2 regions of the Streptococcus sp. KHUD_012 genome follow, and region 1 is predicted to be linked to the other one. Evidence: predicted binding sites of a transcription regulator. Region 1 holds the regulator's gene; the other holds the start of a gene.
What was found. The regulator Rex, encoded in region 1, represses fermentation and respiration genes when NADH is low (regulators of the CRP and FNR family bind a similar motif). The targets are predictions, from matches to a motif close to TTGTGAANTANTTCACAA.
Positions count from the first base shown of each region.

Region 2: adhP (alcohol dehydrogenase AdhP) is a predicted target of Rex. The motif match lies at 2,194-2,211, and genes of this name have one in related genera.

Region 1 covers NZ_CP159355.1:1,335,489-1,339,919, reverse strand. The annotation lists gene gyrA (DNA gyrase subunit A) at 1-151, shown strand, start outside; gene ABVF55_RS06385 (class A sortase) at 165-908, shown strand; gene ABVF55_RS06380 (hypothetical protein) at 1,088-1,366, shown strand; gene radC (RadC family protein) at 1,421-2,104, shown strand; gene ABVF55_RS06370 (redox-sensing transcriptional repressor Rex) at 2,307-2,954, opposite strand; gene ABVF55_RS06365 (DUF4649 family protein) at 3,085-3,300, opposite strand; gene ABVF55_RS06360 (DUF1831 domain-containing protein) at 3,302-3,649, opposite strand; gene ABVF55_RS06355 (cysteine desulfurase family protein) at 3,659-4,431, opposite strand, start outside.
Region 2 covers NZ_CP159355.1:1,846,609-1,851,039, forward strand. The annotation lists gene ABVF55_RS08985 (NCS2 family permease) at 1-1,096, opposite strand, end outside; gene ABVF55_RS08990 (Cof-type HAD-IIB family hydrolase) at 1,272-2,084, shown strand; gene adhP (alcohol dehydrogenase AdhP) at 2,275-3,297, shown strand; gene ABVF55_RS09000 (PTS sugar transporter subunit IIB) at 3,673-4,431, shown strand, end outside.

The sequences.
Region 1 (4,431 bases):
GATCCGGACAGGTGTGGCTAACATTTCTCAAACGGGTCGTTCGACTCAGGGTGTGAAAGTCATGAGACTGGATCAGGATGCGAAAATTGTGACCTTTACAACTGTACAACCTGATGAAAAAGATGAAGAAGTAGTGGAAGAAAACGAATAGATAAGGGGACAGCATGTCACGCAAAAGAAAAAAGAAAAAGAGTTTACGTAATACTCTTATCAACATCGTTGCAACACTTTTGATTATTCTCTCGCTTCTCTTAATTTTCAATGCTCCGATCCGCAATATGATCATGGTTTGGCATACCAATCAATACCAGGTTAGCAAGGTCGATAAAAAGACTATTGATAAAAACAAAGAAGTGAAGACGAGCTTTGATTTCAAACATGTCCAGTCACTCTCGACGGAAGCCGTGATCAATGCCCAATGGCAGGCTCAAAAACTTCCTGTAATTGGGGGGATTTCGATTCCTGAATTGAACATGAACCTTCCAATTTTTAAAGGACTCGAAAACGTAGCCCTTTACTATGGAGCAGGGACTATGAAGGAAAACCAAGTCATGGGACAAGGCAATTATTCTCTTGCTAGTCACCACGTATTTGGCCTTACTGGAGCAAATGCCATGCTGTTCTCACCATTAGAGAAAGCCAAGGCTGGTATGAAGATCTACATCACGGACAAAGAAAAAATCTATACTTATGTCATCTCGTCTGTTGAGACAGTGACTCCAGACCGTGTAGATGTCATTCAAGATCGTGAAGGTATTAATGAAATCACCTTGGTGACCTGTGAGGATGCTGCAGCGACTTACCGTACGATTGTAAAAGGAAACTTGGAAACCTCTGTTGACTATGACAAGGCTCCAAAGGACATCCTGGATTCATTCAGCAAGTCTTATAATCAAATGCAACTTTAAGAAATAAAGCCCGAGGCAGAGATGCCGGGGCTTTTTTCTTTATAGTATGGCATGAAATAACTAAAGGATTCTTGTAAAATTGTAAGCGATTGGTAATATAATGTAAGGAATTTATCATAATATTGAGGGAAAATAGGTATATAATAAGAGGAGAAAGAGTATGATAAGGAGGTAGAATAGTGACAAAAGAGCGAATTTATCATCTCTTGCATCATTTCTATAATCTCTTAATAAATGATTTTCCACGAAATGGATTAATTACGAAAGGAATCTACGAAGTAGAGCAAGTCTACCAAACCTTAGAAGCCATTCCTCAGAGTCAGGAGTACTTGATCCGCTGTGAAATTCAACAGTTTTTAAAGGAGCTTGAACAAGTTCAAACAGGTTATCAGATCCGCTTTAATAAAGATGAAGTCTTAGTGTTAGATGATTTGAAGCAAGAAATCGCCAGTAAATAATGAAAGGTCGTTATTTTCTCAATTTATTACGAATTAATAAGTGAGGAGGAAATTATGTACGACATATCATTTATTGAACCATCTTTGCTTCCTAGGGAGCGCTTAGTTTCTGAAGGGGTGGATAAGCTAAGTCATCAGGAATTGTTATCCATTCTCTTACGGACAGGTAACAAGCAAAAAAGCGTTTATGAGATTGCACAAGGTCTTTTGAGCTCGGTAAATAGTTTAAAGGAGTTAGGGCAATTAACCCTAGAGGAGCTACAGGAAATCTCTGGCATTGGGCGAGTGAAGGCCATCGAACTTCAGGCTGTTATTGAGTTTGGACGAAGGATTCATAAAGATGAACTAATGAGTTCCGAACAAATCATGAGTAGTCAGAAATTGGCCCATAAAATTCAACAGGAAATTGGCCATAAAAAGCAGGAGCACCTGGTTGCCCTCTATTTGAATACACAGAATGAAATTATTCATCAGCAGACCATTTTTATTGGAACCGTGAATCGAAGTATTGCGGAGCCACGTGAAATCCTGCATTATGCACTGAAGCACATGGCAACCTCTATCATCTTGGCGCACAATCATCCATCTGGTGCCGTATTTCCAAGTAAAAATGATGATGAAGTAACGCATCGAGTCATAGAGGCCTGTGAAGTGATGGGCTTAACACTACTAGATCACTTGATTGTATCTGAGGAAAACTATTATAGTTACCGTGAAGAAACCGATTATTTGGTATAAAAAAGAGAGTGGGACAGAAATCGGTAATTCGTTAGAATTCGATTTCGTCGTCCCACCTCCGCACAGTTGACTAGGGCTGTAAAAGCTGTTAAAATCAGCGTAGTAGAGCCCACTCAATCACTGTGTCTTGCTCGACAATCCAAAAATAATTGAGAGGCTAGGACTTTTGTCCCAGCCTCTTTTCTTGTTAATGTATAAGTCTTTATTCTTCATTTTTACGCATGAAATAAAGGAGTGTTTGCAATTCACTAGTGAGATCGACATATTGGACAACAACGTCTTTAGGAACTGTCAGATGGACCGGAGAAAAGCTTAGAATTCCTTTGACACCGGCATCTACTAAAAGACTAGCAACTTCCTGCGCTTTAATACTTGGGACAGTTAAAATTGCTGTTTGAATGCCTTCTTTTTTGAGATTCTCTTTGATCGTAGAAATCCCATAAATGGGGATCCCATCCTTACTTTTGGTATTAATCAGTTCATGATCATCTACATCAAAAGCCATGACAATTTTCATCTTATTGCGTTCATGGAAGCGATAGTTGAGGAGCGCACTTCCCATATTTCCGATCCCCACAATAGCGACATTGGTAATGGCATTGTCATTTAAGAGATCGGCAAAGAAGTTCATCAGTTTTTTTACGTCATAACCAAATCCACGTCTTCCTAATTCACCAAAATATGAGAAATCTCGTCGAACAGTAGCAGAGTCAATCCCAATTGCATCAGCAATTTGCTTGGAATTGGCGCGCTCTATTTTTTCAGAGTTAAAGCGTTTAAAAATGCGGTAGTAGAGCGATAAGCGTTTTGCTGTTGCGCGTGGAATTGGAGTATTTTTATCATGTTTCACAATATCACAACCTTTCCCTCTTATTGTATAGGAAGATTGTGAAAAAATCAACTATCTAGAACGCTTTTTCAAAAATATTTTTGTCTAAAGAAAAAGCTGATGGCGATGGAAGAGTTCCATCAGCATCAGCTTAGTTTTCAGCTTGTTCTACCTTTTTCAGATAAGCATAGAGCCCATCGACTCGACCTGTATAGGGAAGCTTTTGTCCCTTATATTCAATGGAAACAATTGAGTAAGAGTCAGGCAAGGTTACACAGCCTGAAAAAGCAAGGATACAAGCCGCAAGGTCAGTATAAGTAGTAGTTCGTTCTACTTGATAAGCATCGATATAAGTTAGGGTTACCATATTAGACCTCTGTTTTGTTAAAAATTTCTCTTTCGACAAGACTATCCATTAGGAAATAAAATTTTTGTTGGATAATGTCATTTTCTGGATTTTTAAAGATATTAACCAGACGAAGCCCAGATTTGTCTGTAATATTGATTTTAAAACCTGTGAGGTCTTTGTTGAAGATAATTTTAAGCAAGAAGCCTTCACCGCTATTTGGAACAGCTTCAAGCAAACGATTTAATTCGTAATTTCCAACTTTTGTAACAGCAAATGTATTGTCACGTAAGGTATATTTTTTTACATTTGGGTGTAGACTATAGGTATATTTGCAGTCTTTCAATGAAACACTTGTTTCAAAAGCCATATTGTTCTCCTATGATAAAATTTCTTTTAGTGTTGCGAGGAAGTCTTGAACTTCCTCTACGGTATTGAGTTCTGAAAAACTAATTCTAAGGGATTCTTTTAGGCGTGAGCTATCTTTCCCATAGAGTGCCTTTAGGACATGGCTAGGTTGAACTGTACCAGCGGTACAAGCAGAACCTGTAGAGACAGAAATTCCAGCAAGATCGAGTCGCATCAATAATACATCATTTTGGACGCCTGGGAAGCCAAGATTCCAAACAAATGGGAGATGATCGTCATTCGCATTTACGTAGTAGTCGTAGTCTGTTAAACCATTAACTAGTTCTTGGCCAAGTTTTTGAACCTGGTTGAAATTTTCTTCTTGATGAAGTGTAGCTTGCTGAAGCGCGGTTGCCATCCCGACAATAGAAATGAGATTTTCCGTACTGGCTCTCATCTTACTTTCCTGATCCCCACCATGTAAAAGATTATCAAAATCTGGGGAGGTTGCATAAAGGAAACCGACGCCCTTTGGTCCATGGAATTTGTGGGCAGAAGCACTGAGAAAATCAATTCCCAACTCTTCAGGATAGACAGGGACCTTTCCGATTGCTTGGACAGCATCAACGTGAAAGGCAGCTGGATGATCTTTTAAGAGTTCTCCGATTTCTTTAATCGGAAGAAGATCGCCTGTCTCGTTATTGGCAAACATGGTAGAGACAAGAATGGTATCCGGTCTAAGAGCCGCCTTGATATCACTAGCCTTAATGCGTCCATCTCTTGGTTGGACGATCGTAACTTCAA
Region 2 (4,431 bases), 510 kb from region 1:
TCGCTACAACCAAGGCTGTCAGACCAGTGCGTCCACCAGCTCCAATACCAGCTGCAGATTCAACATACGTCGTTACGTTTGAAGTTCCTGCAATAGCTCCGACTGAAGTCGCTACAAGGTCTGAATAGAGGGCCTTATCTAATTTCGCTGATTGATGGTTTTCCCCATTTGTCGCAACAATCCCAACTTTTTCACCCGTACCGATTAAAGTTCCAATTGTATCAAAAATATCCGTCAAGGAGAAGGCTAAGATTGCCATTAAGGTCTCAGGCAAACGAGACGTATTGGAAATCAAAGAACCCAATCCTTTTGATCCCAAAGCTTGACCAAAGATCTTGCCTAAATCATTAAAGGCAGCTCCTAGATGATTACTTGCAAAGTCGATTTTAGTGATATCAACCACATGGATGAGAATTCCAAGCACAGTCGTTGCTAAGATAGAAAGGATAATTCCTCCCTTAATCCCTTTGACAACAAAGAAAATAGTAATCGCAAGACCAACAAGAGCCAAGAGGACAGCCGGATTGTTAAAATCAACCAATCCAGGAACAGCAGATGCATTGGCTGAGATCGTTGCATTCGCCTTATCTGCTCCTTCTCCAACCACTGTATAGGTATGAGGGTCAATCGTGAATTTCAAAAATCCCGCATTCTTAATTCCAACATAGGCCAAGAAAATCCCGATCCCAGCTGAAATAGCAGAGCGAAGAGCGGTCGGAATCGATTCGATGATCATCTTCCGAACATTTGTCAATGTGATAATCAATGAGATCACACCACAAATGAAGACCATTCCCAAAGCTTCCTGCCATGAGTAGCCCATACCAAATACAACGGTAAAGGTAAAGAAGGCATTCAAGCCCATCCCAGGTGCTTGTGCATAAGGTAAATTGGCATAAAAAGCCATCATCAAGGTTCCGACAACGGATCCAATAATCGTTGCAAGGAAGACCCCTTGAGCTGGCATACCTGTTTGTGACAACATTTGAGGGTTTACGAAGAGGATATAACTCATCGCAAAAAAGGTTGTCAAACCAGCAAGAACCTCTGTTCGAACAGTGGTTCCATGTTCTGAAAGTTTAAAAAACTTATCCATTTCAGAATAAACTCCTTTTTCATCATTCTCGCTCCCAATCAATTTGCGAACGTTATTTCTATTTTACCAAAAGATCTTTCGCCTTTCAAGAAATCCTACTTCTCTTCTCGATTTTTGAGCGCTTTTCCGATTTTTCTGATATAATGGTCTCATTCTTCTCGAAAGGAACTGAAATATGCATAAAAAGATGATCGCTCTAGATCTAGACGGCACTCTCTTAAATTCCGAAAGCAAATTGAGCGACTTTACCATTGATACGATAAAAAAAATTAGTGCTCTTGGCCATAAAGTCATTATTACAACAGGCCGCCCTTACCGTATGGCACATACCTATTACAAACAACTAGAGCTAGATACTCCGATGATCAATTTTAACGGCTCCCTTACGCATCTACCTGAGAAAAAATGGGCAGATGAACAATGTTTGACTTTAGATAAAAAATACCTGTTAGATATGGTCGCTAACCGAGACACTATCCAAGCGGACTTTATAGCAGGCGAATACCGCAATAAATTCTTTATTACCGATCCAAATGAGCATGTTGCAGATCCTAAATTATTCGGGATTGAATCTTTCCAACCAGAAAATCAATTCAATCCCGAGCGGGTAACGAGCGACCCAAACTGTATTCTCTTTCAAACGAAAGCGGAAGACAAATATGCTCTGGCAGATGAAATGAATCGTCATTATGACTACAATCTGTCTATCAATACTTGGGGTGGTCCCTTAAATATTCTGGAATGCAATCCAAAAAATGTGACCAAAGCTTCTGCTCTGACCTACCTTCTGGATAAACTCAATATGGATCAGAAGGATTTGATTGCCTTTGGAGACGAGCACAACGATACTGACATGCTAGCTCTCGCTGGTCATGGATACGCTATGAAAAATGCTAGCTCCGTCCTTCTCCCTTATGCAGACTCCGTCACAGATTTCACAAATAACGAAGATGGTGTCGCGCGCCAACTCATTCAATTATTCTTATAAAACTAACAGACATGAGTTATCCCCTCATGTCTTTTTCTGCGCCAAATCCTTAATCGGTTAATCAATACCGCCCCTTTTTTCCATTTTTTTCATTGCCTCGTCATCTGGTTTGTGATATTATTAACATAGTTATTAAAGAAGCGCTTTCAAAAATTTTAAACCGCTTCTCGTTCACTTAAGGAGGAACAAAATGAAAGCTGTTGTTGTAAATCCAGAAGGTACTGGTGTTGAAATCGTTGCAAACAAAGACATGCGTCCACTTGAAACAGGGGAAGCACTTGTTCAAATCGAATACTGTGGTGTCTGCCACACTGACTTGCACGTTGCTCACGGGGACTTCGGTAAAGTTCCAGGCCGTGTTCTTGGACACGAAGGAATCGGTATTGTTAAAGAAGTTGCTCCAGATGTCAAGAGCCTAAAAGTTGGGGATCGTGTCAGTGTCGCATGGTTCTTCGAGGGATGTGGAACTTGTGAATACTGTACAACTGGTCGTGAAACTCTTTGCCGTACTGTAAAAAATGCTGGTTACTCTGTTGATGGAGGGATGGCTGAACAATGTATCGTTACTGCAGATTACGCAGTGAAAGTACCTGAAGGATTAGATCCAGCCCAAGCATCTTCTATTACGTGTGCAGGTGTTACCACTTATAAAGCCATCAAAGAAGCCAAAGCTGAACCAGGACAATGGATTGTTATCTATGGAGCTGGTGGACTAGGAAACTTGGCTGTTCAATATGCTAAGAAAGTCTTCAACGCACATGTCATCGCTGTCGATATCAACAATGATAAACTAGAATTGGCGAAAGAAGTTGGTGCAGACTTTGTCATCAACGGTCGCGAAGTTGAAGATGTCCCAGGATTGATCAAAGAAAAAACAAATGGTGGAGCTCACTCTGCTGTCGTAACAGCTGTTTCTAAAGTAGCTTTCAACCAAGCAGTAGATTCTGTTCGTGCAGGCGGCCGCGTGGTTGCAGTTGGTCTTCCTTCTGAAATGATGGACCTCAGCATTGTGAAAACTGTATTAGATGGTATCCAAGTCATTGGTTCTCTTGTAGGAACTCGTAAAGACTTGGAAGAAGCCTTCCAATTTGGTGCAGAAGGCTTGGTAGTCCCTGTCGTTCAAAAACGTCCAGTAGAAGATGCAGTCAAAGTCTTTGACGAAATGGAAGCTGGAACCATTCAAGGACGTATGGTACTTGACTTTACAAACTAAACAACTGAACCTACAGGACTAGCCCAACTGGGCTAGTCTTTTTGAGTGCTCTCAATCATTCTATTTTACAATTTATTATATATTTATTTTTTATTTTTGCGGATATAGATCGATTGTTGGAATATTTTTATTGAAATTCAAATCCTATGAAACCTACATATCATTGCTTTCTTCTGCCATCATCAACTAATAAACAAGAGCCATTCAAGAGCATTCAATTTTTATTCAACGATAATTTAATATAATAAATTAATGCTTTTATATCGAGTTTTTGATAGAAAAATTGACTTAAGTGTGAAAACGATTTATAATAAAGTAGCTTAAAGTTTTCTTAAACTGAAAGTCAAACAAATTTTATAAGGAGGAATGTCAATAATGAGTATTGGTATCATTATTGCTAGCCACGGTGAATTTGCAGCTGGAATCCACCAATCCGGCTCGATGATCTTTGGGGATCAAGAGAAAGTTCAAGTGGTTACGTTCATGCCAAGTGAAGGCCCGGATGATCTCTATGCTAAATTCAATGCGGCTGTTGCTGCATTTGATGCAGAAGATGAGGTCTTGGTTTTGGCTGACCTTTGGAGTGGTTCTCCATTTAACCAGGCGAGTCGCGTCATGGGAGAAAATCCAGATCGTAAATTTGCGATCATCACAGGATTGAACCTTCCGATGTTGATTCAAGCTTATACAGAGCGTTTGATGGATGCAAATGCCGGCGTTGATCAAGTCGCTGCAAACATCATCAAGGAAGCAAAAGACGGTGTCAAAGCCCTTCCAGAAGAATTGAATCCTGTTGAAGAAGCTAGCACAGCCGCTGCTGCTCCTGTAGCCCAGGCTGCTATTCCAGAAGGAACAGTTATCGGAGATGGAAAACTCAAGATTAACCTTGCCCGCTTAGATACACGTCTTCTTCATGGACAAGTCGCAACTGCTTGGACACCTGATTCAAAAGCCGATCGGATCATTGTTGCTTCAGATTCTGTTGCCAAAGATGAACTCCGTAAGGAATTGATCAAACAAGCGGCACCAAATGGTGTGAAAGCAAACGTTGTCCCAATTCAAAAATTGATCGACGTTGCAAAAGATCCACGTTTTGGAAATACCCATGCTTTGATCTTATTTGAAACACCTCAA